Regions from separate parts of the Niveispirillum sp. GW835-FHT14G11 genome, predicted to be linked through region 3. Evidence: predicted binding sites of a transcription regulator. Region 3 holds the regulator's gene; each other region holds the start of a gene.
What was found. Region 3 encodes PhoB, which activates phosphate uptake and scavenging genes when phosphate is short. Its sites were predicted from a motif close to TNTCATAAAACTGTCA; they were not measured.
Positions count from the first base shown of each region.

Region 1: AC1Q7F_RS11305 (CYTH and CHAD domain-containing protein) is a predicted target of PhoB. The motif match lies at 7,171-7,186, and genes of this name have one in related genera.
Region 2: oppB (oligopeptide ABC transporter permease OppB) is a predicted target of PhoB. The motif match lies at 2,290-2,305, and genes of this name have one in related genera.

Region 1 covers NZ_JBXAFZ010000005.1:144,967-154,588, forward strand. Annotated here, with positions in the region: gene AC1Q7F_RS11280 (acetyl-CoA C-acyltransferase) at 1-1,091, opposite strand, end outside; gene AC1Q7F_RS11285 (AraC family transcriptional regulator) at 1,211-2,224, shown strand; gene AC1Q7F_RS11290 (potassium transporter Kup) at 2,209-4,107, opposite strand; gene AC1Q7F_RS11295 (lysozyme family protein) at 4,291-4,857, shown strand; gene AC1Q7F_RS11300 (ParA family protein) at 4,860-5,477, opposite strand; gene AC1Q7F_RS11305 (CYTH and CHAD domain-containing protein) at 5,515-7,095, opposite strand; gene AC1Q7F_RS11310 (phosphoglycerate kinase) at 7,320-8,516, shown strand; gene AC1Q7F_RS11315 (hypothetical protein) at 8,604-8,894, shown strand; gene AC1Q7F_RS11320 (aldehyde dehydrogenase (NADP(+))) at 9,044-9,622, opposite strand, start outside.
Region 2 covers NZ_JBXAFZ010000001.1:487,383-497,004, forward strand. Annotated here, with positions in the region: gene acnA (aconitate hydratase AcnA) at 1-905, opposite strand, end outside; gene AC1Q7F_RS02445 (SRPBCC family protein) at 1,115-2,113, opposite strand; gene oppB (oligopeptide ABC transporter permease OppB) at 2,383-3,306, shown strand; gene AC1Q7F_RS02455 (M2 family metallopeptidase) at 3,343-5,169, shown strand; gene AC1Q7F_RS02460 (DUF4160 domain-containing protein) at 5,188-5,424, shown strand; gene AC1Q7F_RS02465 (DUF2442 domain-containing protein) at 5,429-5,689, shown strand; gene AC1Q7F_RS02470 (ABC transporter permease subunit) at 5,715-6,629, shown strand; gene AC1Q7F_RS02475 (ABC transporter ATP-binding protein) at 6,642-7,652, shown strand; gene AC1Q7F_RS02480 (ABC transporter ATP-binding protein) at 7,670-8,671, shown strand; gene AC1Q7F_RS02485 (hypothetical protein) at 8,754-9,245, opposite strand; gene AC1Q7F_RS02490 (amino acid ABC transporter ATP-binding protein) at 9,452-9,622, opposite strand, start outside.
Region 3 covers NZ_JBXAFZ010000001.1:587,947-597,568, reverse strand. Annotated here, with positions in the region: gene ggt (gamma-glutamyltransferase) at 1-187, opposite strand, end outside; gene AC1Q7F_RS02950 (hypothetical protein) at 304-918, opposite strand; gene AC1Q7F_RS02945 (hypothetical protein) at 931-1,215, opposite strand; gene AC1Q7F_RS02940 (thymidylate synthase) at 1,259-2,155, opposite strand; gene AC1Q7F_RS02935 (dihydrofolate reductase) at 2,257-2,763, shown strand; gene AC1Q7F_RS02930 (aspartyl/asparaginyl beta-hydroxylase domain-containing protein) at 2,767-3,429, shown strand; gene AC1Q7F_RS02925 (PaaI family thioesterase) at 3,507-4,001, shown strand; gene AC1Q7F_RS02920 (TetR/AcrR family transcriptional regulator) at 3,974-4,582, shown strand; gene AC1Q7F_RS02915 (elongation factor P hydroxylase) at 4,670-5,311, shown strand; gene AC1Q7F_RS02910 (pyridoxal-phosphate dependent enzyme) at 5,395-6,774, shown strand; gene phoB (phosphate regulon transcriptional regulator PhoB) at 6,994-7,701, opposite strand; gene phoU (phosphate signaling complex protein PhoU) at 7,741-8,466, opposite strand; gene pstB (phosphate ABC transporter ATP-binding protein PstB) at 8,555-9,358, opposite strand; gene pstA (phosphate ABC transporter permease PstA) at 9,361-9,622, opposite strand, start outside.

The DNA.
Region 1 (9,622 bases), on a different contig from region 3:
AGCAAGGTCACCAGGATGCGCGCACCCGACGCGCCGATCGGGTGGCCCAGCGCACAGGCACCGCCATGCACGTTGACCTTGGCATGGTCCAGGCCCAGTTCCTTCATCGCCGCCATGGCGACCACGGCGAAGGCCTCGTTGATCTCGAACAGGTCGACATCCTTGACGCCCCAGCCGGTCTTGGCGAACAGGCCCTGCATGGCGCCCACCGGGGCGGTGGTGAACCAGGCCGGCGCGCGGGCGTGGCTGGCATGGCCGACGATGCGGGCCAGCGGCGACAGGCCGCGCTTTTCCGCCTCCGACGCGCGCATCAGCACCAGGGCGGCGGCCCCGTCGCTGATCGAGCTGCTGTTGGCGGCCGTCACGGTGCCATCCTTGCGGAAGGCCGGCTTCAGGGTGGGGATCTTGTCGGGACGGCCCTTGCCCGGCTGTTCATCCTTCGCCACGACCACGTCACCCCCACGGCCCCTCACCGTGACGGGCGCCACCTCAATGTCAAAAGTGCCATCATCGACGGCGGCCTTGGCCCGGCGCAGGCTTTCCAGGGCATAGGCATCCTGCGCCTCGCGCGTGAAGCCGAAATGGGTCGCCGTATCCTCGGCATAGGTGCCCATGGCGCGCCCGCGCTCATAGGCATCTTCCAGACCATCCAGCGCCATATGGTCATACATCGTTGCGTGTCCGTAACGATAGCCGCCGCGTGCGCGATCCAGTAGATAGGGCGCGTTCGACATGCTCTCCATGCCCGCCGCCACCACAATGTCGGCGCTGCCGGCCAGGATCAGGTCATGGGCCAGCATGGTGGTCTTCATGCCGCTGCCGCACATCTTGTTCAGGGTGGAGCAGGTGACCGACAAAGGCAGCCCGGCACCCAGGGCCGCCTGCCGGCCCGGCGCCTGGCCCTGGCCCGCCTGCAGCACATTGCCCATCAGCAGTTCTTCCACGCTGTCAGCAGAAATGCCGGCGCGCTCCACGGCGGCCTTGACGGCGACGGCACCCAGCTGGGCGGCGGTCAGGCTGGAAAGATCGCCCATCATGCCCCCCATGGCGGTGCGGGCGGCGGAGACAATGACGATGGGATCGGCGCTCATGGCATTCCTCGGGGTCTTAGGATGGTTGGACCCAGCGTAGACTTGTCGCTTCCGATCAGCCATAACCGTTGCGATCAAATTTCCTGATCATTTATGTCAATCGCGAATGGGTCGGGACCTTGGCGGAAAAGGGCAGCATCTCCATCCAGTTCGCCGCCGCCGCCCTGACCGGGGCTGTGGCGCGCGGGATGCAGGCCGCGCCCATCCTGCGCAAGGCGGGGATTGATCCGGCCCTGCTGTCCAATCCCGATGCGCGGGTGCCGGTGCAGGCCTATGGCGCCCTGCTGCGGCTGCTGGCACAGCTGTTGGATGACGAGTTTTTCGGCCTGGACAGCCGGCGTATGAAGGTCGGGTCCTTCGCGCTGTCCTGCCTGCTGGCGCTCAGCGGGGAAGATCTGGGACGGGCGCTGACCCTGCTCTGCAGGTCCTACAATACCATTCTGGACGATGTGCGCGTCGGTCTGGTCCGCGACGGTCGGCGCGCGGCGCTGGAGATCGTGCCCACCCGGCCCGGCCAGCCTTTGTTTCCCTTCGCGGCCGAGACGCTGTTCACCTATATCCACGGCATCGCCTGCTGGCTGGCGCGCCGCCGCATCGTGATCGAGGAGGCAGAATTCCCCTATCCGCAGCCCACCCGCGCCGGGGAATATTTCGTGTTGTTCAGTACCCAGCTGCGCTTCGACCGGCCCGTCTGCCGCCTGTGGTTCGACGCCGCCACCCTGTCCCTGCCCGTGACCCAGGATACACGCACGGCGCAAAGCTTCCTGAACCAGGCGCCGGAGAGCTTCCTGGTGAAGTACCGCAATCCCGACGGCTTCGGCCGGCGCGTGGCCAATCTGCTGCGCCGGCGCTCCCCTGCCGACTGGCCGAATGCCGACGCGGCCGCCACGACGCTGCGCTGCTCCCCCGCCACCCTGCGCCGCATGCTGCGGCAGGAAGGCACGTCGTTCCAGGCCATCAAGGACCGGCTGCGGCTGGAGTTGGCGCGGGATGCCCTGGCCCGGCCGGACCTGTCCATCGCCGATATCACGGTGCTGCTGGGGTTTGCCGAACCGGCCGCCTTCAACCGCGCCTTCCGGCAATGGACGGGCACGACGCCCGCCCGATACCGGCGGGATCAAATCTCCACGTGACCGCCCAGTTCCACCACGCGGTTCAGCGGCAGGTGGAAGAAGTCGGCGGTGGTGGTGGCGCTGCGCATCAGAAAAGCGAACAGTTCCTCCCGCCATGGCGCCATGCCCGGTTCGGCCGACGGCACCACCGTTTCCCGCGTCAGGAAGTATGAGATGCGCAACGGTTCGTAATCAAATCCCAGGTCAGTGCGCTTGGCATTCGCCAACGCCTTGGGCACGTCGGGATCGTCCATGAAGCCGCAATACATGGTGACGCGGAACACGTCGTCACGCATTTTCTCCGACACGATGCGCTCCCCGATGGGCACGCGCGGACGCTCCGTCACCTTCACCGTCATCACCACCACCCGCTCATGCAGGACATGGTTGTGCTTCAGGTTGTGCAGCATGGCCAGCGGCACGCCGTCGGGGTCCGACGTCAGGAAGATCGAGGTGCCGGGCACCCGCGTGACGCGCTGCGACAGGGTGTTCAGGAACTCCTGCAAAGGCATGGCGCTGTCGCGCAGCTTGGCATGCAGCAGCTTGCGGCCCATCTTCCAGGTGGTCATCAGGATGAAGGCCACGATGCCGGCCGCCAGCGGGAACCAGCCGCCATGGGTGATCTTGGTTGCCGTGGCCAGGAAATAGGCGGCATCGACCAGCAGCAGCAGAATGAAGAACCCCATGGCGAACTTGCCGTTCCATCCCCAGTGATGGAAGGCCAGCAACGCCACCAGCGTCGTGGTGATCATCATCGTGCCCGTCACCGCCACACCATAGGCCGACGCCAGATTGGTCGATGACCCGAAGCCCAGCACCAGCCCTACCACCGCGATCATCAGCGACCAGTTGATGAAGGGCATATAGATCTGCCCCATCTCCTTTTCCGACGTATGGATGATGTTCATGCGCGGCAGATAGCCCAGCTGGATGGCCTGACGCGTCACGGAGAAGGCGCCGGATATCACCGCCTGGCTGGCGATGATGGTGGCCAATGTGGCCAGCACCACCAGCGGCATGGCGGCCCAGGACGGCCCCATGAAGAAGAACGGATTGGCGGCCGACTCCGGATTGCTCAGCAGCAGGGCGCCCTGGCCGAAATAATTCAGCATCAGGGCCGGCCAGACCAGCATGTACCAGGCCAGCCGGATGGGCCCGCGCCCGAAATGCCCCATATCGGCGTATAGCGCCTCTGCCCCCGTCACAGACAGCACGACGCTGCCCAGCGCCAGGAACCCGATCCAGCCATCATGCGCCAGGAAGGCCACGGCATAGTGCGGCGACAGGGCCGCCAGCACGCCCGGAGCCTTGCCCAGATTGACGACGCCCAGAACGGCCAGCACCACGAACCAGATCAGCATCAGCATGCCGAACGCCCCGCCCAGCGCGGCCGACCCCTTGGCCTGCACCGCAAACAGGCCGACCAGGATGACAATGGCGATGGGCAGGGTCCAGGGTGCCAAGTCCGGGGCCGCAACCTGCAACCCCTCCACCGCGCTCAAGACTGAAATGGCGGGCGTGATGGCGCTGTCGCCATAAAAGAGAGCGGCCGCAAACACGCCCACGGCACCGGCCAGCGTGGTCAGCCTGGCATTGTTGGCCAACGCCTTCTGCAGCAGCGCCAGCAGGGCGAAGGAACTGCCCTCCCCCTCATTGTCGGCGCGCATGATGATGGCGACATACTTGATCGACACCACCAGCATCACGGTCCAGAACACCAGCGACAGCACGCCCAGCACATGCATGCGGTCCACCGGCAACGGGTGCGGCCCGGCGAAGGCTTCCTTCATGGCATAGAGCGGGCTGGTGCCGATATCGCCGAACACCACGCCGATGGCGGACAGGAACAAGGCGCCGAACGAGGATCGCGGCGCATCATGCGCCGCACTGGCCGATTGTCCCACGGTTGAACGCCCCTGTCCCCAAAATGCTGCGCTGCGAACGCTACCCGTTTCGACGGCACTGCGCAAGGAAGGGGCGTTTGTGGTTAACGCCGATGGTGACCGCGCGCCGGCGGCACGGACCCGTAGCCGGATGCCGCCCTGCGCCCGTCTGGACGGGACGCTGACGCCGGGCTATGAAAGGCCATGGATGATCTGACGCCGCAACAGCCCCTCACCCGCCGCGCCCTGCTGGCCACGGCGGCGGCTGGTCTGGCGCTGTCGGCGGCCCCGGCACGGGCCCTGTCACTGTCCGGCACGATCTGGGAACGCACAGGGCGGCTGGCGCAGCTGGACCCCTATCTGCTCTACGCCGTCTCCTATGTGGAAAGCCGGTTCGACCGACGGGGTCGCACGGGACCCTGGCCCTATGCCGTGCGCACCACGGCCTTGTCCTACCATCCGGAGAATTTCGAGGCGGCGATGGACCTGATCCACCGGTTGCCTGCGGAAGACGTCAAGGATGCCGATCTGGGCTGGATGCAGGTGAATGTGCGCTGGCACGCCCACCGCGTGCCCGACATCAGCCACCTGCTGCATGCCGACATCAATCTGCGCGTCGGTGCCGGCATCCTGCGCGAGGCGCTGGACAGTTTGCCGGGCGACCCGGCTTTGGCGATCGGCCGCTACCATACCTGGATGGATCAGGCCCGCGGCCGCGACTATGGCAACCGCGTGTTGGCGCTGCGGGCGCGGCTGAAGGCTGCCGCCTGACCCTATCCCACGAAGGTCAGCAACGGCGCCCAATCGCCGCGCAAATCCGCCGCGCGCTTGGCCTTCTGGTCGAACAGGGTCAGGCCTTCCGCGGCCAGGTCGGTATACATCTGGCTGTCGCGCAGGCGTGCCACCACCTGATGGCCGGCACCGGCCAGGAAGGCATCCAGCCGGTCGGCGGCCTTGGTGCGGGCACGCAGGCGGTTGCCGACGATGGCCACGGGCACCTTCTCCTTGGCGATGGCCTTCACCTCCTCCAGCTTGTCCAGGAAGCGGGCCGTCGCCGCTTCGTCGAACGCGCCGGGCAGAACGGGCAGCACCACCACATCGGACAGGCGGATCAGTTCCTCCACATCCTTGGGGCGCATGGCGGCGGGCGCATCGATGACCAGCCGGCCGGTGCCGGCGGGCGGCTTGCCGATCTCCTTCACCCAGTCCAGTCCCTGGATGGGTGACGCCGTGTCCGGCCGGGTCTTCAACCAGCCCAGGGAGGATTTCTGCCGGTCCAGGTCGGCCAGTGCCGTCTTGTGCCCATGACCCGCGAAATAGGCGGCCAGATGCGTGGCGATGGTCGTCTTGCCGACACCGCCCTTGATATTGCTGACCAGAATCGTGCGCATGGGGGTTCCTTATGCTGGGAGCGGGCGGCAGCGGGGCTCAGCGCTCCCCATCCCCGTCTTCCTTGCCATCTTGCCAGAAGGGCTTGGCATCGGCGAAGCGATGCCAGTCGGCCACCGTATCCTCTTCCAGGTCGTGCAGGCCACGGGCGTGCCAGCCGGCGACCAGACCGGCCCCCAGCCGCCAGTCGGCGGGCAGCGCTGCACCGTCGGCCTTCTCCAGCTCCGCCACCAGCTTGTCCACGGTGGCCACGTCCTGCAGATGACCCAGCCGGTCCTGGAAGGCCGACATATCCTCCAGGAACCGGCGCAACGCCTTGCCCTCATACAGCGACCGGAAGAAATCGGCGGCATAGCGCAGCTTCTTCAGGGAGATGCGCAGTTCATGCCGGGGCGCCGGCGCCAGCCGGGCGAAGCCGCGTCCGCGTTTGCGGGCCTGGCGGTGGCGCTTGTCCAGCAGGGCGCCCGCCATCTCGATCACCGGCGACAGCAGCAGGGTCGATTGCTCGCTGACCGGCTGGTTGCGCCATTCCCGTCCATCAACCCAGGCGGCCAGGTCCAGCAGCAGGGCGGTGTGGGCCGGGTCGGCCAGGGTGGCGCGCACCAGCGCATAACCGCGGTCCCGCGCCGCCCGCGCCGCCATTTCCAGCGACGCCAAACCATCATGGCCCGGCAGCGCGGCGGTGACGGGGGGCAGCAGCTCACCCAGGAACACGTCCCATTCCCGCGCCGGGCCCAGGGCATCGGCCAGCGCCTTCACCCGCGGGCCCAGACTGTCCATCTGGTCGGCCGGGATGAAGGGGCGGAAGATCTGCAGGGCCGAGCGCAGGCGGCGCAGCGCCACACGCATCTGATGCACCCCTTCCGGATCCTGGCCCAGGCGCGTCACCGGCTCGTTGGCCATCAGATGGGCCAGGCAATGGCGCACGATGGATGAGAGCGCCTCCTCCACCGTGCCATCGGGGGCCAGCACCAGCTTGGATGCCTTGGCGCTGACCGGGGTGGCGCCGGACGACAGGGCATAGCCGCGGGCCGACTTGGTCGCCATCTCCAGACGCACCGGCACCTCGGCATGGATGACGCGGGCCAGATCGTAAAGGGCGGCCGTGTCCGTGCCCTCGATCAGTTCCAGTTCCGCCTCATGCACGGGCAGGGACAGGCCGCCGGGGGCCACGATCTCCCCCTGGTCCAGTGCCACCTCCACCACCAGGCCGGGGCGCGGGCAGAGATGGCGGACCTGGCGGCGGATGCGGGTTTCGAACACGGGCACCAGATCGTCATTACCGATCTCCCCCAGCCCTTCCAGCACCGTGGGATCGGGCAGCAGCGACAGGTCGGGGCGGGGTTGGGCCACCTCCACTTCCCATTCCCCGCGCACCAGGGCACCGGCGCCGGGCTTGGGCGCCGATTTCAGGGTCTGGATCAGCTTGCGGCCGACGCGGCGCACACGCAGGGAAAGGCCGGCGGCCACCAAGCGGCGGTCCTCTGTATCGAAATAGATGCTGTCCAGCGACTTGACCTTGGGCTTGGCGATGGTGTCCGAAAGACAGGCAAGCCCGCGCAGCCGATCCATGTCGGCCGGCGCCACCGCCAGTTTCAGTTCAATCTCCAGGCTGGACATAAGCACACCACAAACACGCCAAAGCACGGCCGGCGGGCTGATTCGCCCCGGATTCCGGCCGTTTCAATCCAACGATGACAATTTCGTGAAGGGCTGTCTATCGCGCGCGGCGATTTTTTTGCAACCGACCCGCCAAGGGGTGGCGGTTGAAAGCGCCCCCGCAATGGTGTTTGCTGCCGCCCGGCCATCGCCTGCCCAAACATATTTTGACGGGGACCTTCTCCATGCGCTTCCAGACCCTCGACACCATCGACGTTTCGGCCAAGACCGTGCTTGTCCGCGCCGATTTGAACGTGCCCGTCGCCGATGGGCAGGTCAGCGACACCACCCGCATCGACCGGCTGGTGCCGACCTTGAAGGAAATCGCTTCCAAGGGCGCCAAGGTCGTCATCATGTCGCATTTCGGCCGCCCCAAGAACGGTCCGGACGAGAAGAACAGCCTGCGCCAGGTGGTGCCGGCTCTGGAAAAGGCCCTGGGCGCACCCGTCGCCTTCGCCACCGATTGCGTGGGCGAGGCGGCAGCATCGGCCATTGCCGCCTTGCCGGCCGGTGGCACGCTGCTGCTGGAAAACACCCGCTTCCATGCCGGTGAGGAAAAGAACGATCCGGCGCTGGCCAAGGGGCTGGCGGCACTGGGCGACATCTATGTCAATGACGCCTTCTCGTCCGCCCACCGCGCCCATGCGTCGACCGAAGGCATCGCCCATCTGCTGCCCAGCGCCGCCGGCCGGCTGATGCAGGCGGAGCTGGAGGCATTGGGCAAGGCGCTGGCAGCACCGGAGCGGCCGGTGGCGGCCGTGGTCGGCGGGGCCAAGATCTCCACCAAGCTGGACCTGCTGCTGAACATGGTGAGCAAGGTCGATATCCTGATCCTGGGCGGCGGCATGGCCAACACCTTCCTGTTCGCCAAGGGCGTGTCGGTGGGCTCCTCGCTGTGCGAGCGCGACATGGCCGACCAGGCCCGCGCCATCATGGAGAAGGCGGCGGCCGGCGGATGCGAAATCGTGCTGCCGGTCGATGGCCTGATGTCCAGAGAGTTCAAGGCCAATGCCGACCATCGCGTCACCGCCGTCACCGATATCCGGGATGGCGAGATGATGCTGGATGCCGGTCCCGCCACCGTGGAACTGGTGGGCAGGAAGCTGGAAGGCGCCAAGACCCTGGTCTGGAACGGCCCGTTCGGCGCGTTCGAGCTGGTGCCGTTTGACAGCGCCACCAACGCCGTGGCCGCCATCGCCGCCAACCTGACGGCGCAAGGCAAGCTGCTGTCGGTGGCCGGTGGTGGCGACACGGTGGCGGCGCTGGAACATGCCGGCGTGGCCGACCGCTTCTCCTATGTCTCCACGGCCGGCGGGGCGTTCCTGGAATGGCTGGAAGGCAAGGAACTGCCCGGCGTGGCGGCACTGGAAAAGCAGGGGTAACCATCCCCATGCGGCAGTCCGCCGCTTGGCCGCCGGTGGAAGGAGTGACAAGCTGAGATCACCCATTTCCTGCCGGAGGGCCTCGCCATGCCGCCCCTGATCCGCTTCATGCTGCGTCACGCCGCCCTGGGCTTCGGCCTGGGCGTGGCCGTGGCCGCCATCATCGTCGCCACTGACGCGCTGCATCTGCGCAGCCTGGCCATGGCCACCCAGATGGGCTGGCTGGGGCTGGGCGTCTTCTGCTTCCTGACAGGACTGACCATCGGTTCCCTGCAGATCGGCTTCGCCGTGATGCTGCAGGGAACCGATGATGCGGCAGGGTCCGGCGGCGGACACGGGGCCCGCCTGGTGCCGATCCCCGTGCGAGAGCGGTTTTGATTGCGCCTGGAAACCGCTCCGGCGGCGACCGCCGCCGCGCGCCTCGTGGCGCGTAAGCCAAGCCGCGGATGCGGCGCCGGCGCTTGAAGAAAACGAAAACCTAGAGCGTGTTTCCGGTCATCGGAAACACGCTCTGACAATCGCCGTCGTTAAGCCTTCTGCACCACGCCGTCGATACGGCGGTTCAGGCCCAGCGGGTTGGCACGCTTCAGGGCCACCGGCAACAGGGCATCGGGAATGTCCTGATAGCAGACGGGACGCAGGAAACGGTCGATGGCCAGCGTACCGACCGAGGTGGCGCGGCTGTCGCTGGTGGCCGGGAACGGGCCGCCATGCACCATGGCGTGGCAGACCTCCACACCCGTGGGCCAGCCATTGGCCAGGATGCGGCCGGCACGGCGCTCCAGCGTCGGCAGCAAACCGGCCGCCGCCTCATGGTCGCCCTCGTCCAGATGCAGCGTCGCCGTCAGCTGGCCTTCCAGATGCTCCAGCACATCCTTCAGCACACCGACATCGGCGCAGCGGATGATGACCGACGACGACCCGAACACTTCCGCCCCCAGCGCATGGTCGGACAGGAAGTCGGCCGCCGTCACACTGAACAGGGCACCCGCACCCTTGTTGCCGCCGGCTTCGGCCACGCGGGCCACGGTAGTGACCTTGTCATGCCCGGCCAGCGCCGCCACGCCCGTGCGATAGGCCTGGCAGATGCCGGGCGTCAGCATGGT
Region 2 (9,622 bases), 100 kb from region 3:
AGGGTCAGCGCGTCCAGGCCGGGGCCGTAGAACTCGACGAACTTGCCCACCACCTTCTTCTTGCGCAGCATCTGGGTGACGGTCAGCACCAGATCAGTGGCGGTCGCCCCCTCCCGCAGCTTGCCGGTCAGCTTGAAGCCGACAACTTCCGGGATCAGCATGGAGATCGGTTGGCCCAGCATCGCTGCTTCCGCCTCGATACCGCCCACGCCCCAGCCCAGCACGGCCATGCCGTTGACCATGGTGGTGTGGCTATCGGTGCCGACCAGCGTGTCCGGATAGGCGACGGTGGCGCCGCTCTGATCGGTATCGGTCCAGACGGTCTGGGCCAGATATTCCAGGTTCACCTGATGGCAGATGCCGGTGCCCGGCGGGACCACGCGGAAATTGTTGAACGCCTTCTGGCCCCAGCGCAGGAACTCGTACCGCTCGCCATTGCGCTGGAATTCCAGCTCGACATTCTCGTCGAACGCCTGGGGCGTGCCGAAGCTGTCCACCATCACCGAATGGTCGATAACCAGATCGACGGGGGTCAGCGGGTTGATCTTGGTCGGATCACCACCCAGGGCTACCATGGCCTCACGCATCGCGGCCAGATCGCAGACGGCGGGCACGCCCGTGAAATCCTGCATCAGCACGCGGGCCGGGCGATAGGCGATCTCGCGGTCGGACCGCTTATCGACCAGCCACTGGGCCACGGCCTTGACATCGTCAACGCTCACCGTGCGCCCATCTTCGAAGCGCAGCAGGTTTTCCAGCAGCACCTTCATCGAGAAGGGCAGGCGCGACACGTCGCCCAGGCCGGCCTTCTCCGCTTCGGGAATGCTGAAATAATCAACGGACTTGCCGCCGACGGTAAGCGTGCGGCGGGTCTTCAGGCTGTCGTGGCCGGTGAACGTGGACATCGGGGGGTGACTCCTCCAACGGGGTCGCGGGGTAAACGGCAGACCGTATCTCGCCCCGGCTCCAGCGTCCGGGACCGTTGATCTGCCTGGATGGCGTTTCGGTGCGTGGTGTAACGCTTTTTGCGGTGCGGGGAAAGGGCAGGTTGAGGGGATCAGCCCCCGATTTTTGTACAGATCGGGCTGTATTCAGGGCTTGTTGCGAAACGATCTTAATTGGGTGCGGTCGTTACCGCGGCCAAAGCCGCCTTTTCTGCGCGGCCCTTGATGATATGCAGGACCGCTTCGTGAAAATCGTTCAGGAATATCTGTCCCCACCACGCGCTGTAATCGTTGAACGGGGTAGCCATTTCATAGCTGGTGATCAGCGTGACCCGTGTGCCGCCATCGGGCAAGGGCAGAAGTTCATAGCGCCCGTTCTGGATACGCAGATAGTCAGCGTCCACGCGCACATGGGATTCAATATGTTTGGGGATCGAGTCTGGCTGGAAGCGGAACTCCCAGGCCAGCAATTGCCCCGGCTGCCACTCCGTCACGATTTCCTGGAAGTACACGCCCTCCTGCCACCGTAGATGCCGGACCGCACCAACGCCAACGCCGTCCATCCGCGCATCCACAGGGCCGGGTAGGCCGACAAAACTATGGCTAAAGCTGGCGATACGCTCTGACGTGGCGATATCGCGTATCTCCACGGTGTGGTCCCAGACCAGCGCCGGCGGTGCATGGATATCCACGACGGTACGCACATGCTCCTCCCGTACCGGATATACTGCCTGCCGTTCTACTGGCATGCCAACCAACGGCAGGACCAGCATCAGCAACGGCAATCGTCGTGCTCCTGGCCACGGAGAAAATGAGCGGATAAACGGGATGGCCGCAAATCCCATGGACATGAATATCGGCGCCGCCATCACCACGCATACCGTCCCCTCGTGGAACAGTAGGATCGTGCCCAGCAGGACTACCGCCATCAGCCAGAAGCAATGTGCGAAGGCGCGGCGCGGCGGCCATAGGCCTTGAGGGTCGGCGATCGAGAGGTAGAGAGAGCAGATACAGAAAGGCGTCACCAGAAGGCCGACGATGAAGTAAAGAAGCCCGCTTTCCACATAAATGGCAAGGTAGAGCACCAAGGCGTACAGGCAGGTAATGACGCTTGCCCGAATGACGGCAATCCGAGTTGTGCCATTGCCTTCGCCCCTGTCGGCACTCATGCGACCCCCACTCACAACATTTCAGCGTATCCCCAAGAAGCTGACGCTACAGCAGCCGCGTTAAGATGCCCAAAAGTTTCCCAACCCGGCCCATCCGAATTGGTGAATGGCCCGCGCGGTACAGCAAATTTGAAATAATATCTCTTTTGCCCGGGCACGGTTGACAGGGGCTCATTTTTCACAGAGATGTCATGCCGTCAGCGCGGGATGCGTTCGTTGCATGGCTGCTACCATGCAGGGGCGAAGGCGCGATAGAGGGACCCTTATCGATGCTGTCTTACACCGTCCGGCGCCTGCTGGAAGCGATCCCGACATTGCTGGTGATCGTGGCCCTGTCGTTCTTCCTGATGCATTCGGCCCCCGGCGGCCCGTTCGACAGCGAACGCGTGCTGCCGCCGGAGATCGAGGCCAACCTGAAGGCGGCCTATAACCTGGACAAGCCGGTCTGGCAGCAGTTCCTGATCTATCTGGGCAATGCGGTGCAGGGCGATTTCGGCCCCTCCTTCACCTATAAGGACTTTTCCGTCTCCGAACTGATCGGCACTGGCTTTCCGGTGTCCCTCAAGCTTGGCCTGTCGGCGATCACGCTGGCGGTGCTGATCGGCTGCACGCTGGGCATCCTGGCCGCCATGCGCCAGAACACCAGGACCGACTATTCCATCATGGGTGTGGCGATGGTCGGCATCACCATCCCGAACTTCGTGATGGCGCCGCTGCTGACCCTGGTGTTCGGCATCTATCTGGGGCTGCTGCCGGTGGCGGGCCTGGGCGACGGGTCGTTCCGCAACCTGATCCTGCCGGTAGTGGCCCTGTCGCTGCCGCAGATCGCCATCATCAGCCGCCTGACGCGTGGCGGCATGGTGGAGGTGCTGCGGTCGAACTTCGTGCGCACCGCCCATGCCAAGGGTCTGCCCGAACATCTGATCATCACCCGCCACACGCTGCGCGCGGCGCTGCTGCCCGTCATCTCCTATCTGGGGCCGGCCATCGCCGGGCTGGTGACGGGATCGGTGGTGATCGAGCAGATTTTCGGCCTGCCGGGTATCGGGCGCTATTTCGTTCAGGGTGCGATCAATCGCGACTACACGCTGGTGATGGGCACCGTCATCACCTATGGCAGCCTGATCGTGCTGATGAATCTCGCCGTCGATCTGGTCTATGGCCTGATGGACCCGCGCGTCCGCTACGACTGATCCAAACTGAAGAACAACAGGTAAGGACAGGGAACCATGCGCATCACCCTCAACTTGCGTGCCGGCGTCGCCCTTGGCGCCATGATGTTGCTGTCGGCCTGTGGGCAGCCGGCCGACAAGCAGGCCGCCAAGCCCACGGTGGAGGAGGCGACAGCCTTCATCGCCAAGGCGGAGGCCGAACTGGGCGTGGCGCGGGAGAAGGGTTCCCGCATCGCCTGGGTGCAGAATACCTATATCACGCCCGACACGCTGGCCATCGCCGCCGATAGCAACGCCGCCTATTCGGCACTGGTCGCAAGGCTGACGGCGGAGAGCAAGCGCTTCGTGGGCCTGGACCTGCCGCAGGATGTGGCGCGCAAGCTGAACCTGCTGCGCGGGGAAACGGCCCTGCCGTCCCCGTCCGACCCGGCCCTGAACAAGGAACTGGCGGAGCTGGACGCCAAGCTGGGTGAGCTTTACGCCACCGGCAAGGTCTGCCGCGACGATGGCAGCGATTGCAAGACGCTGGACGAGATCGACGACATCTTCCGCACCTCGCGCGACGAGAAGGAACTGAAGCGCCTGTGGACCGGCTGGCACAAGGTGGCCCAGCCAATGAAGCCGCTATACCAGCGTCAGGTGGAAGTGGCCAATATCGGCGCCAAGGAACTGGGCATGCCCGACACGGGCACCCTGTGGCGCAGCGGCTATGAAATGGCGCCCGAGGCGTTCGAGGCGGAGGCCGACCGGCTGTGGGAACAGGTGAAGCCGCTTTATACCGGCCTGCACTGCTATGCCCGCACCAAGCTGGGCGAGACCTATGGCACCGATGTGGTGCCGCAGGACAAGCCGATCCCGGCGCATCTGCTGGGCAATATGTGGGCGCAGGCCTGGGGCAATGTCTATGACCTGATGGCGCCCAAGCAAGCGGCCCAGAATGTCGACGTCACGGCCCTGCTGACCAAGGCCGGCTACGATCCGATCAAGATGACCAAGTCGGCGGAAGGTTTCTTCACCGGCCTGGGCTTTGAGGCGCTGCCCCAGACCTTCTGGGAACGCTCGCAGATCACCCGCCCGCGCGACCGCGAGGTGGTGTGCCATGCGTCGGCCTGGGATATCGATGACAAGGACGATATCCGCATCAAGATGTGCACGAAGGTCAATGGCGACGATTTCCAGACCCTGCATCATGAGCTGGGCCATAATTTCTACCAGCGCGCCTACAAGAACCAGACGACCCTGTTCCGCAATGGTGCCAATGATGGCTTCCACGAGGCCATTGGCGATTTCATCGCCCTGTCGGTGACGCCGGGTTACCTGGTCAAGCTGGGCCTGCTGGACAAGGAGCCGAGTGCCGATGGCGACGTGCCGCAGCTGCTGAACATGGCGCTGGACAAGGTGGCCTTCCTGCCCTTCGGCCTGTTGATCGACAAGTGGCGCTGGAACGTCTTCAACGGCAATATCAAGCCGGAAGACTACAACAAGGCCTGGTGGGAACTGCGCACCAAGTATCAGGGCGTGGCTGCCCCGATCGAGCGCACAGAGGCCGATTTCGACCCCGGTGCCAAGAACCATGTGCCGACCAGCGTGCCCTATGTGCGCTATTTCCTGGCGCATGTGCTGCAGTTCCAGTTCCACAAGGCCGCCTGTGATCAGGCCGGCTTCACCGGTCCGCTGCATCGCTGCTCCATCGCCGGCAACGCCGAGGTGGGCAAGCGCTTCAACGCCATGCTGGAAATGGGCGCTTCCAAGCCCTGGCCCGAGGCGCTGAAGGCTTTCACCGGCACCGAACAGATGGACGCATCGGCCATGCTGGCCTATTTCGCGCCGCTGAAGGAATGGCTGGACAAGCAGAACGCGGGCAAGAGCTGCGGCTGGGAGTAAACGACGGGAGGGACGTTGATGCCGACATTGCGGCGGGAAGGGAAATGGAAATTGTCGGTCTATGGACCGGGCGACCATCCCCCGCCCCATTTTCACATCATCGGTCCCGACCATGACGTGATCGTGCATGCCGTCAGCTTTCAGCCGTTGGGCGGGACACTGACGGGGGTGCCGGACGCGTTGATGCAATGGGCGCGGGCCAACCAGGATGTTATCCTGGCCATGTTCCAGGCCCTGAACCCGACAAGGAGGTGATGGGATGCGTACACCCCGGATCAAATCCGTTACCACTCTGCCGGGCTTCAAGGTGCGGCTGGAATGGGACGTTGGACAGATATCGGTCGTCGATATTGCCGACATCATCGACCGCTATGACATCTTCGCGCCAATCCGGGAGAACCCGGCCCGGTTCGACCAGGTGACAGTTGGTGAGTACGGGTACGACCTGCATTGGTCGGACCTGATGGAAATCCCCTGTACGCAGCTTTGGCAGCGGTCGCAGGTCCAGGCCGCAGAATAGTGCCGTAGGGAAAGAGCGAACGACGATGGTTCAAGACATCACCGGCGGGGCCAACCGGGCCGCGCTGATCGAAAAGGCGGGCGAAGAGATCCAAGGCCGTTCCCTGTGGCAGGATGCGCGTCGGCGTCTGTTTGCCAACAAGATGGCGGTGGCCAGCATGGTGGTGCTGGGGATCATCACCTTCATGGCGGTGTTTGCCGATTTCCTGAGCCCGCATGCCTATGACGAGGTCTATTGGGACTATATCGGCGTGGGACCGCAGTTGGAGGGCAGCCACTGGTTCGGCACCGATGCCAATGGCCGCGACCTGTTCATCCGCACGCTGTACGGTGCCAAGGTGTCGCTGGCGGTGGGCGTGGTGACCACGCTGGTGGCGCTGGTGATCGGCGTGGCCTATGGCGCGGTGGCCGGGTTCTTCGGCGGGCGTATCGACAGCATCATGATGCGCATCGTCGATGTGCTCTATTCCATGCCGCTGATGTTCTTCGTCATCATCCTGGTGGTGGTGTTCGGCCGGCACATCATCCTGGTGTTCGCGGCCATCGGCTGTGTCGAATGGCTGACCATGGCGCGCATCGTGCGCGGCCAGACCCTGTCGGTGAAGCGCAAGGAATATATCGAGGCGGCCCGCGCCGCCGGCGTCTCCACGCCCAACATCATCCGCCGCCACATCATCCCCAATGTCATCGGCCCGGTCATCGTGTTCGTGACCCTGCTGGTGCCCGTCGTCATCCTGGTGGAAAGCTTCCTGTCCTTCTTAGGGTTGGGCGTGCAGGAACCGATGACCAGCTGGGGCGTGCTGATCTCCGAAGGGGCGGCGCAGATGGAGAATGCCCCGCATATGCTGGTCTTCCCGGCATTGTTCCTGGCGGTGACGCTGTTCTGCTTCAATTTCATCGGTGACGGCCTGCGCGATGCGCTGGACCCCAAGGATCGCTGAGGAACGCTGGATATGACCGCAATTTTGGAAGTCCGCGACCTCCAGGTCCGCTTCGCCACGCCCGATGGCGAGGTTTCGGCCGTCAATGGCGTGTCCTTCGACGTGAACGCCGGCGAATGCGTCGGCATCGTGGGCGAGAGCGGGTCGGGCAAGAGCCAGCTGTTCATGTCGGTGATGGGCCTACTGGCCCGCAACGGCCGCACCATGGGATCGGCGAAGTATCGCGGCACCGAGCTGGTGGGCATGCCGGTCAAGGACCTGAACAAGATCCGCGGCGACAAGATCGCCATGATCTTTCAGGACAGCATGACCGGCCTGACCCCGCATCTGCGCATCGGCAGACAGATGACCGAGGTGCTGGTCCAGCACAAGGGCATGAGCGAGAGCCAGGCCGTCAAGCGCGCCCTGGAGATGCTGAATCTGGTGCGTATCCCCGAGGCCGCCCGCCGTCTGGCTCAGTATCCGCACGAGCTGTCGGGCGGCATGCGCCAGCGCATCATGATCGCCATGGCGCTGCTGTGCGAGCCGGAACTGCTGATCGCCGATGAGCCGACGACGGCGCTGGATGTGACGGTGCAAGCGCAAATCCTGGACCTGATGGCCGACCTGAAGAATGTGACCCGGGCCGCCATCGTGCTGATCACCCATGATCTGGGTACCGTCGCCGGCCTGTGCGACAAGGTGCAGGTCATGTATGGCGGGCGGTTCATGGAAACCGGCACGGTGCGGGACATCTTCTATTCCCCCGCCCACCCTTACGCTGCCGGCCTGCTCGCCTCCATGCCGCGCCTGACGGAGGTGCGGTCGGACACGCTCTACGCCATTCCCGGCCAGCCGCCGAACCTGCAGCGCCTGCCCAAGGGCTGTCCGTTCCAGGAACGCTGCGACTTCGTGCATGAGCGTTGCGTGGCCGAACTGCCCTTGCTGCGCGCGGTTGCGCCTGGCCATGCCAAGGCCTGCCATCTGGTCAGCCTCCAGAATCCCGTGACCGACCCGGCGGCCCCGTCGCTGGCCGTCGTCTGACCCGCCGGAGAGAACCGATGACCAAGGAACTGCTCCGTGTGTCGGACCTGAAGGTCCATTTCCCCATCCGCACCGGTGGCCTGCTGATCGGCCGCTACACGCCCTTGAAGGCCGTGGACGGTGTGTCCTTCACGCTTGCCGAGGGCGAGACGCTGGGCATCGTGGGCGAAAGCGGCTGTGGCAAATCCACGCTGGGCCGCGCCGTCCTGCAACTGATCAAGCCCACCGACGGCCAAGTGCTGTTCATGGGCACCGACCTGACCGGCGTGGGCGCGGAAATGGTGCGCCAGAAGCGGGAGGAGATGCAGATCGTCTTCCAGGACCCGCTGGCCAGCTTGAACCCGCGCATGACCATCGGCGACATTATCGCCGAGCCGCTGACCGTCTATCGCCCCAAACTGTCCAAGGACGAACGCAAGGCCCTGGTCAAGGAGATGATGGCCAAGGTCGGCCTGCTGCCGCAGATGATCAACCGCTATCCGCACGAATTTTCCGGCGGGCAGTGCCAGCGCATCGGCATTGCGCGCGCCATGATCCTGAAGCCGAAGATGGTGGTCTGCGACGAGCCGGTATCGGCCCTGGACGTGTCGATCCAGGCGCAGATCGTCAATCTGCTGATGGATCTGCAGCAGGAAATGGGCCTGTCGCTGCTGTTCATCAGCCACGATCTGTCGGTGGTCCGCCATGTCAGCCACCGGGTCATGGTGCTGTATCTGGGCAAGGTTATGGAGATCGCCGACCGCGACGCCATCTATGCCGCCCCCCTGCACCCCTATACCCAGGCCCTGATTTCCGCCGTGCCGGTGCCGGACCCGGATGTGGAGAAGAACAAGGAACGCATCGTGCTGGGCGGCGATCTGCCCAGCCCCATGAACCCGCCCTCGGGATGCGTCTTCCGCACACGATGCCCAAAGGCCACCGACATCTGTGCCCGGCAGACCCCCGTGCTGGAGGAGAAGGCCCAAGCCCATTTCGTCGCCTGCCACCATTGGGGCGTGCCGGAACACAGGATCGTCTGAGGGGCGAGAGCAAACCGAAGGGGGGGCGCCGGTGAACCGACGCCCCCCTTCACGCATCAGGCTTTTGCGATGCTTACGTCGCTTACTTCGGCTGTCCCTGCTGCTGCGGCACCATGGCCAGGCAGTTCTCAACGATGCGGTAGCACTGGCCCAGTCGCGCCGACTGCCCATCGCTGGCGCTGTTATAGACGATGCGCTGCACGACGCCGTCCTTCAGGGTGAAGGTGGCCTGACAGTCACGGGTTTCCGTTTCCGGATAATCGTCGAAGCCCATGCCCCAGCCGTACCAGGGCGACCAGGGGCGGTGATAGCCGAAGGCGGCGCTGAAGCGCGGGCCGGGGGACGGCGTCGTCACCAGCCGTTCCGATGTGTAGGTGTAATAGTCGACATTGTCGACCGTGGCACTGCGGGTCGGCACGCCGGCGCAGGTCAGCAGGAACTGCTTGGGCATGCCGACAAAGGCCGTCTGGGCATAGGCGGCCTGATCGGCCTGCGGGTTGGCGCAGGCGGAAAGCCCCAGCAGCGCACCGGCAGCGATGAGGCTCCGGATGGTCGTTTTCGATGTGAACTTCATGACCAACGCTCCTTGACACTTTGCATTACCGGCCATGTACCGTGCCGCCGGCCGCACCGCCCCTGCATGCTTATACGGGTGGCGAGAGGAAACCCTTCGCCATCGGAACAATGTTCACCGATAAAAATGGCGGATCGGAGGCGATGTTTCAATGCGCCTGTGGGTGCGCCATAGCGCCGCTTGCCCGAATTCCGGCCAGGTCGCGCTCAATGGCTTAGCACTTGGCCCAGGAACGTGCGGGTGCGGTCGTTCTGCGGATTGTCGAAGAACTGATCGGGCGGAGCGACCTCTACGATCTCGCCCTTGTCCATGAACACCACGCGATCGGCCATGCGGCGCGCGAAGCCCATCTCGTGGGTGACGACCAGCATGGTCAT
Region 3 (9,622 bases):
CACCCTGGCGCAGGATTTCCCGTCCCGCATCGGTGGCGCGCGGATCGGCGGACGACACCATGGCCTTGCCCACGGGCAGCGCCGTGATCACCGCACTTTCCTTCTGCGCCCAGGCCCCCGTGGCGGGCAGGGTGGACAGGGCACTGGCAAGGCAGAGCGACAGGGCAAGGCAACGCAGGCGGGTCATCGCGGGTCATCTCCGGCCGGTCGAAAGGGTCGCCAGCTTCCCACGAAAATTACCGTCATCATACTGTAAAATATTGATTATTTGGTAGGCAGACTGCCATTGGAATGAGCGTACCTTCAGGCAGACGCCCCGGCAAAACGCTGCAATGCGGCCAACGCCTTGGGCCGTTCGGGCAGCACGATGTCCTTATGGATGCGGCCGACCACGGACTTGATCAGATCCGTCCTATTGAGCGCCGTAACCGCCATCAGCCTGTCGATCTCCTGTGACAGCGACGGGGAAATCTTCATGGACAGGCGCTTGCGGGGCGATTGCCCTTCAGCGGCGGGAAAGGCGTCGAGGAAGGATTGCCAGTCGGCCAACAGACCCGCCGCCCCTTCCTTCTCCGTGGCCGCACCATGAAGATAGTAGGTCAGCAGTGCCTTGCGGAAATCCGTCGATAGCAGCGGATTGATGCGGTAGGCGGCAAGATCGAGCGTTTCCAGATAGATGGCGGGCAACTGCGCCTCCAGCGGCACCGTGGAGCGTTCCCGTGCCGCCCGAATGGCGGGCGTGGATTGTGGCGGGACGGTCACCACGTCCCCGCACCGGTCGCACACCCCGACCAGAATATCGGGCACGCTGCCCTTGCCATCATCGAAGGGCACATCGCGATAATGGAAGCTGGTGGTGACCAGCCCATCACGCTGGCAAACCGCCCTGCCCCTCTCGCCCTCGACATAAAGCTTCACTGCCGCCTGCCTTCAGCGATGGACGCTGATGAATGTGGTATCCGGGTCAAGGAAGTAGAACTTTATGTACCGGCCGTTGCGCACAACCGTGTGGACCTGGATTTCCGCATGGGCATGGTGAGGGCTGGTGCGATGGTGGTTGCCGGTGGCGCCGGCAATCAGGTCATGCACGAAGCCCGCCGACACCTCGCCCATCGCCAGCTGGTTCTTGACCTCGATGCTGTTGCGCGCCTCATGCAGGAACCGGCCTTCGCGCAGATCACGCAAAACCCGGGCCTTGACCACGCGCCATCCCATCTTGGCTCCTATTATACGAGAATTATCGTATAATGCAAGACCATCACACCGCCACATCCGCCTTGATCGGCGGGTGTGGGTCGTACCCTTCGACCACAAAATCCTCGATCCGATAGCCGTCGATGCTGTCCGGCCGGCGGGCCAGGGTCAGGCGCGGCAGGGGGCGGGGGGCACGGGACAGTTGTTCGCGCGCCGCGTCCAGGTGGTTCATATAGAGATGCACGTCGCCGCCCATCCACACGAACTCACCCAGCCGCAGCCCCGCCTGCTGGGCCAGCATGGCCTGCAGCGCCACGGCCCCGGTCAGGTTGAAGGGCAGGCCCAGCAGCACGTCGCAACTGCGCTGATACATCAGCCCGTTCAGGCGGCCGTCGCTGGTCACATGGTACTGATAGACCATGTGGCAGGGCGGCAGGGCCATGCCGCCCAGTTCCGGCACGTTCCAGGCATGGAACAGCAGGCGGCGGCTGGCGGGCGTTTCCCGCAACCCCTTGATCAGGGTGGCGATCTGGTCATGTTCGCGCCCGTCGGGGCCCAGCCAGCGGCGCCATTGCTTGCCATAGACGGGGCCCAGCTCACCCCAGCGGGCGGCGAAGGCATCATCCTCGACAATGCGTTGTTCGAACGCGGCCTGGCTGATCTCCTCCCCCGTCTCCCGGCGGTATGTCGCCAGCGGCCAGTCGGTCCAGATGGTGACCTTGTCCTTCAGCAGCGGCTGGATATTGGTGCCGCCGGTCAGGAACCACAGCATCTCCTTGACCGCCATCTTCCAATAGACGCGCTTGGTGGTCAGGATCGGCACCGTTCCGTCCGACAGGTCGAAGCGCATCATCGACCCGAACAGCGACCGGGTACCGACACCGGTACGGTCCACGCGGGCATCGCCACGGGCCAGGATGTCGGCCATCAGGTCCAGATATTGCTGTTCGGGATGGCGCATCGACCGTCGGCTCCGGTTTCTCGGATATGCTGTGCAGGGCTGTTTTCATTAGCCCGCCCGGCGGTTAATGTCATCCACCCAACCGACCGGAGAGTTCCGTCTTGTTCATTTCCCTGATCGCCGCCGTCGCCCGTAACGGGGTCATCGGCCATGAAGGCCGCATGCCCTGGAAGCTGCCCAACGATCTGCGTTTCTTCAAGCAGGTGACCATGGGCAAGCCGGTGATCCTGGGCCGCAAGACGTGGGAGAGCTTCGGGTCGAAACCCCTGCCCGGCCGCCCGCACATCGTGCTGACCACCAACCGCGACTTCACGGCCGACGGCGCCATCGTGGTCCATGATCTGGACAGCGCCATCGAGACCGGCAAGCGCCTGGCGGAAGAGGCCGGGGTGGAGGAGGTGATGGTGATCGGCGGGGCGCAGATCTATGCCATGACCCTGGCCCTGGCCGACCGCGTCTATCTGACGGAAATCGCGGCCAGCCCGCCGGGCGACACCCATTTCCCCGATTTCGACCGCACCGCCTTCCTGGGCGAGGAGCTGGCGCTGCAGATGCCGGAAGGGCCCGACCGGCCGGCCTATCGCGTCACCCTGTTCCATCGGCGGTGATCCATGACGGACCTGCATCCCTGGCAGCAACAGACGCTGGATAGTGGATTGATGCTGGCGGCAGCGTCCGACATTGCCGTCGACGACCAGGAGCTGGTCCGCCAGACCCTGGCCACCATCGACAGCGTGCCGGTGGCGGAACGCGGGCATTACGGCAGCAATGACGGCAGCTGGACCGCCATCACGCTGATCGACATGCCCACCAGCTATGCCATACCGGCCGGCACCCCGACCCCTACCCTGGCCCATTTGCCGGTGCTGGATGGGATCATGGCCGGTTTGGGCGGAACCGCGCATGGTGCCTATATCCTGCGCCAGCCGCCCCACGGCATGCTGAAATGGCATTTCGACAATCAGGCCCTGCATCTGCCGTTCTGCCGGCTGTTGCTGACCGTTCAGGCCGCACCCGACGCCTTCACCTGGATCGGGCATGAGAAGGTGGCCTTCCCGCCCGGCACATTGTGGACCGGCGACTTTGCCTTCCCGCACCAGGTGGAAAATGCCACCGATCAGGACCGGTTGGTGATCGCGCTGGATTACATACCCACCGACACCGTCCGTGCCCATTTCCCGGCAGAACTTTATGCCGATCCGGATCGGCGTGCGGACCTAGCCGGCGAGGCCTGTGCTCATCTGACCCATTGGCGCTTTGCCCGGGCCTCCTGAACGACCCGCCGGCTCACGGAACCTTCTTGACCGATCGTTCGCTTTTCGCTTAATGTCTCCATCGGAGACTTCAAGACATGCTGAAAACCGTTCTTCCCCTGCTGTTCAAGGTGAGGCCCAAGATGGTCTATGACATGATCCGCCAGCAGATGGTGGGTTCCCTTCCCTTCGTGCGCCATTGCGGCATCGATCTGGTCAGTATTGGCGATGGCATCGCCGAGGCCAGGGTGACCGACCGGGCGGAGGTGGGGAACCATCTGGGCACACCCCATGCCGGCGTCATCTTCACGCTGGCCGAAACCGCCAGCGGTGGGGCGATGGCGGGGGCCATGGCGCCCGTGCTGATGAATGTGCGCCCCGTGGCGGCCCAGGCCACGATCCAGTTCCTGACCCTGGCCAAGGGTGATCTGCGGGCCACCGCCCGCACCGGCCGTCCTGGCGCGGAACTGCGGGCGGAGTTGGAGGCCGAGGGCAAGGTGCGCTTCCCCGTGGAGGTGGAGATCACCGACGCGGCCGGCAATCCGGTGTCGACGATGGTGGTGGAATGGTACGTCAGTCCCAAGCGGCCCTGACCACCACCCCGCCACGACGGGACAGCTTCCACCATGGCGACCTGCGGGCCGCATCCCTGGCGGCGGCATTGGTGATGGTGGAGGCGGACGGCCCCGACGCCCTGTCCTTGCGCGCCGTGGCGGCGGCCACGGGCGTGAACCACCGGGCGCTATATCGTCATTTCGCCGACAAGCACGAACTGACCCTGGCCCTGGCGGCGCAGGGATTCGATCGGCTGGCGATCGGCATTCAGGAGGGCTTCGATGCCGACGGCCGGCCCGGTGCGGGTCCGCTTTACCGTGCCTATGTCGATTTCGCGCTGGAGCGCCCGTCACTCTATGCCCTGATGTATGGCATCCCCGGCCAGGATTACCTGACCCAACCGACCCTGGCACCCTCGGTCGCCAAGGTGACGCGGCTGGCCGCACGCGCCTTCCGCCAGCCCGACGACCCGCCCGGCTTCAGCATCGCGCTGCGCGACCGGGTGATGCGGGCTTGGGGGGAGGTGCACGGGCTGTGCGACCTCTGGCGGCGGGGCGCGCTGCGGGCCCGCAATGCCGATGCGGCCAAGGACTATATCCTTGCTTTGCTGGCGCAATGATGCGCCCGCCACCTCTGCGCCAGGGGATAAGCCGACGCGACGGTTTGGCACTTCACGCCGGGCCGGTACCGGCTATCCTCCCCGCCCATGCAGCTGACGACCATCCCCGATGAAACCCTGCCCCAGGCGCTGAACAGCGTGGCCGCGAACTTGGCGCCCGGCAGCCTGACGGCCAAGGTGCTGGCCCGTATCGCCGCCACGCGCGATCTGGTGGCACTTGGCGTGGACACGGAAGAACACCGCGCAGCGGCCGTCGATCTGGCCCGCGCCTTCGGCATCGGCGTGATCGACGAGGCGCCGCAGGATGCCTTCTCCTATGATGGTCGGGCCATCCGCACCCGGTCGGAAGCCTATGTGCTGATCCATGAGGTGGCGCATTGGCTGGTCGCCCCGCCGGAACGGCGCGGGCTGATCGATTTCGGCCTGGGTGCCGGCCCGGAATCGGGCCGCGTCAACGAGGCCAACAGCGCCATCGCCGTGGACCAGCAGGCCCAGATCCGGGAAGAGGCGCTGGCCTCGCTTCTGGGCATCCTGTGGGAGGTGGAGTTGGGCCAGCCGGCCATCCTCGCCTTCCTGGAACAGAACTGGCTGGAAGGCTGGGATCGCCCGGCCTGCGCGCAGAATCTGGCCGACAATGTCGAACAGCTTTTCCAGGCGGGTTTGATCGCTGCGGATGGGCGGCCGTTTGCGCCGGAATCGTGCGTTGCGGGCGCCCGCGCCGCAGCTTGATGTCGTAATTCCACAAGCCCTTGCGGGGAAATCCAGGATGCGGTTCCCTGGTGGCAAAATCAATTGCCCCAGGGGGGATACCCATGTCCGCGACGCCCGCTTCGGCGCCTGCCATCCTGTCCATGATCGGCAACACCCCGATCGTCCGCATCACCCGTTTCGATACCGGCCCGTGCGAGCTGTATCTGAAGCTGGAGAACCAGAATCCCGGCGGCTCCATCAAGGACCGCATCGCGCTGAAGATGATCGAGGCGGCGGAGGCCGATGGCACGCTGGCCCCCGGCGGCACCGTGATCGAGGCGACGGCCGGCAATACCGGCCTGGGCTTGGCCCTGGTCTGCGCCGCCAAGGGCTATCGCCTGATCCTGGTCATCCCCGACAAGATGGCGACGGAGAAGATCAACAATCTCCGTGCCCTGGGTGCGCAGATCCATATCACCCGGTCGGACGTGGGAAAGGGGCACCCCGCCTATTACCAGGACATTGCCGAGCGCCTGTCGAATGAGATCCCCGGCAGCTTCTATGTCAACCAGTTCGCCAACCCGGCCAATCCCCGCGCGCATGAGGAATGGACGGGGCCGGAAATGTTCGCACAGATGGATGGCGATATCGATGCGGTGGTCTCCGGCATCGGGTCCGGCGGCACCTTCACCGGCCTGGGTGCCTTCTTCGCCAAGGCCAGCCCCAAGACGGAAATGGTGATCGGCGATCCCGCCGGCTCCATCATCGCCGATCTGGTGAACAAGGGCACGCATGACGAGCCCGGTTCCTGGGTGGTGGAAGGGGTGGGTGAGGATTTCGTGCCGCCCATCTGCGATCTCCAGTACGCCAAGGCCGCCTATTACGTCACCGATACCGAAAGCCTGAACGCCGCGCGCGACCTGCTGCGGCGGGAGGGCATCCTGGCCGGGTCGTCGTCGGGCACCCTGTTCGCCGCCGCCTTGAAATATTGCCGCGCCCAGACCACGAAGAAGCGCGTCGTCACCTTCGTCTGCGATACGGGCAACAAATACCTGTCGAAGATGTTCAATGACGCCTGGATGGAAGATCACGGCTTCACCCCGCGCGACCGGCACAACGACCTGCGCGACCTGATGACCCGCCGCTTCGACAAGGGCCAGGTGGTCACCGTCGGGCCGGAGGACACGCTGCTGACGGCGTACAAGCGCATGCGGATCAGCGACGTATCGCAGTTGCCCGTGATGGAGGGGGAGCGGGTGATCGGCATCCTGGATGAAAGCGACCTGCTGCTGCATGTCGAAAAGGACCCGGCCCGGTTCCGCGACAAGGTCTATACGGCCATGGTCAACCGGCTGGAAACCCTGCCCGTCACGGCGACCATGGCCGATCTGCGCGCCCTGTTCGACCGCAACATGGTGGCCATCATCATGGACGGCACTCTGTTCCTGGGCCTGCTGACCCGCACCGACGTGCTGAACCATCTGCGCCGGCAGTTGGGGTGATATCCGCTCGTAATGCTCTCCCCGTCATCCCAGCGAAAGCCGGGACGCAGGGGCCACAAGACAAACCTCGACGCTGCGTCGATCGAAGCTGCCGACAGGTCGGGTGCCTGGCCCCTGGGTCCCGGCTTTCGCCGGGATGACGAAACAGGGCTTATCTGCGAAACAATAACGGGCGCGGCCAACGGCAGCGCCCGTTATTGTTTCAACGCTCCCCAACACTCACATCGTCGTCTTGGTATCCAGCGCGTATCCCGCCGACCGGACGGTGCGGATCACGTCCTGCTCTTCCGTCTCGTTCAGCGCCTTGCGCAGGCGGCGGATATGCACGTCGACCGTCCGCAGCTCGACATAGACATCGTGGCCCCAGACGATGTCCAGCAGCTGCTCGCGCGAGAACACCCGGCCGGGATGCTGCATGAAATGGCGCAGCAGGGCGAATTCCTTGGGTCCCAGATGGATGTCGCGGCCGCCTCGGCGCACGCGGTGGGCGGCCAGATCCATGGAGATGTCGGAAAAGCGCAGCAGTTCCTCCGCCAGACCCGGCGAGGCGCGGCGCAGTACGGCGCGGATGCGGGCCACCAGTTCGGTGGGGCTGAACGGCTTGGACAGGTAATCGTCGGCACCGCTGTTCAGGCCACGCACCTTGTCCGCCTCCTCGCCCCGCGCCGTCAGCATGATGACCGGGGTCTCGCGGGTCTTGGGATTGCGGCGCAGCTGGCGGCAGACCTCCAGCCCGCTCATCAGCGGCAGCATCCAGTCCAGCAGGATCAGGTGCGGGCTGCGCTCGTCGGCCTGTAGCAGCGCTTCTTCCCCGTCACCGGCGGTGATGACCCGGAACCCTTCACGCTCCAGATTGTAGGTCAAAAGAGTGACGAGATCGGCTTCGTCTTCGACAACCAGGATCAGCGGCTTCAAGGCGGCGTTCATCGGTATCCCTGGGGGCTAGGCGGTTGCGGGCGGGGGCGATCAGCCCTCGCCCTCGGCCGGTTCGATGATGGTGAAGCTGGAATTATCGCCCTTGGGACGGGCACCGGTCAGCGGCTGGCCCTTGACCAGGAAATGCACCGTCTCGGCAATGTTGGTGGCATGGTCGCCGGCGCGTTCCAGGTTCTTGGCGATGAACAGCAGGTGCGTGCAGGGCGTGATGTTGCGCGGGTCTTCCATCATATAGGTCAGAACCTCGCGGAACAGGCTGGTATAGAGATCGTCCAGCTCCTCGTCCCGGTGCCAGGCGGCCACGGCCTTGTCGACATCGCGGTCGATATAGGCATCCAGCACATCCTTCAGCATCTCCTGCACCAGGCGGCCCATGCGCGGGATGGTCCCGGCGGGGCGCATGACCGGCAGCTGGGCCAGCGCGATGGAGCGCTTGGCGATATTGGCGGCATAATCGCCCGTGCGTTCCAGATCGGCGGAGATCTTCAGGGCGGCCAGCACCTCGCGCAGATCGACGCCCACCGGTGCACGCAGCGCCAGCATGCGGATGGCATCATGTTCGATCTGGCGCTCGAACTCGTCCAGCCGGGCGTCGCCCTGCATGACTTTGGTGGCGCCCTCAACATCGCGGCGGCCCACGGCCTGCACGGCCGCTTCCACCTGCGCCTCCACCACGCCGCCCATCTGGGCGATCTGGTTGGACAGGCGCTGCAATTCCGCCTCGAAGGACTTGACGGTATGTTCGGTCGGCGACATGGACGTGGGTCCTCGGATTGTGGGGCGGGTCGGCGATCACCCGCAGGTCAGGTCGAGCGGAGCGAGCCCTGACCTGCGGTGATAGGCATCAGCCATACCGACCGGTGATATAGCCCTGGGTGCGCTCGTCACGCGGGTTGGTGAAAATCTCTTCCGTGTCGCCCACTTCCACCAGGTCGCCCAGGTGGAAGAAGGCCGTGCGCTGGGAGACGCGGGCGGCCTGCTGCATGTTGTGGGTGACGATGGCGATGGTGAAGCTTTCGCGCAACTCGTCGATCAGCTCTTCGATATGCGCGGTGGCGATGGGGTCCAGGGCCGAGCAGGGCTCGTCCATCAGGATCACTTCCGGGCTGACGGCCACGGCGCGGGCGATGCACAGGCGCTGCTGCTGACCACCCGACAGGCCGGTACCCGGCTCCTGCAGGCGGTCCTTCACCTCGTTCCACAGGCCGGCGCGCTTCAGCGAGGTCTCGACGATTGCGTCGAACTCGTCCTTGCGGGTGGCCAGGCCGTGCAACTTGGGTCCGTAGGTGACATTCTCATAGATCGATTTCGGGAACGGGTTCGGCTTCTGGAACACCATCCCGACCCGGGCGCGCAGCTGCACCACGTCCAGCTTCGGATCATAGATGTCCTGACCATCCAGCAGGATCTGGCCTTCGACGCGGCAGATGTCGATCGTGTCGTTCATGCGGTTCAGGGTCCGCAGGAAGGTCGATTTGCCACAGCCCGAGGGGCCGATCATGGCCAGCACCTCGTTGCGGTAGATATCGACATTGACGCCGTGCAGGGCGCGCTTGGCGCCGTAATACACCTTCACGTCGCGGGCTGACACCTTCACCGTCTGGGTGGAGGCGGCTTGCACGGGCTTGTTCAAGGTCATGCTGTCCATTCTTACCACCGACGTTCGAATTTCTTGCGCAGCCAGATGGCGGCGCCGTTCATCATGATCAGGAAGGCCAGCAGCACGAGGATGGCGGCCGAGGTCAGTTCGACGAAGCCGCGCTCTGGCTTGTCCGACCACATGAAGATCTGCACGGGCATGACGGACGAGCTGTCCAGCAGGCTGTCCGGGGCCGAGGTGATGAAGGCGTTCATGCCGATCATCAGCAGCGGTGCCGTCTCACCCACGGCATGGGCCATGCCGATGATGGTG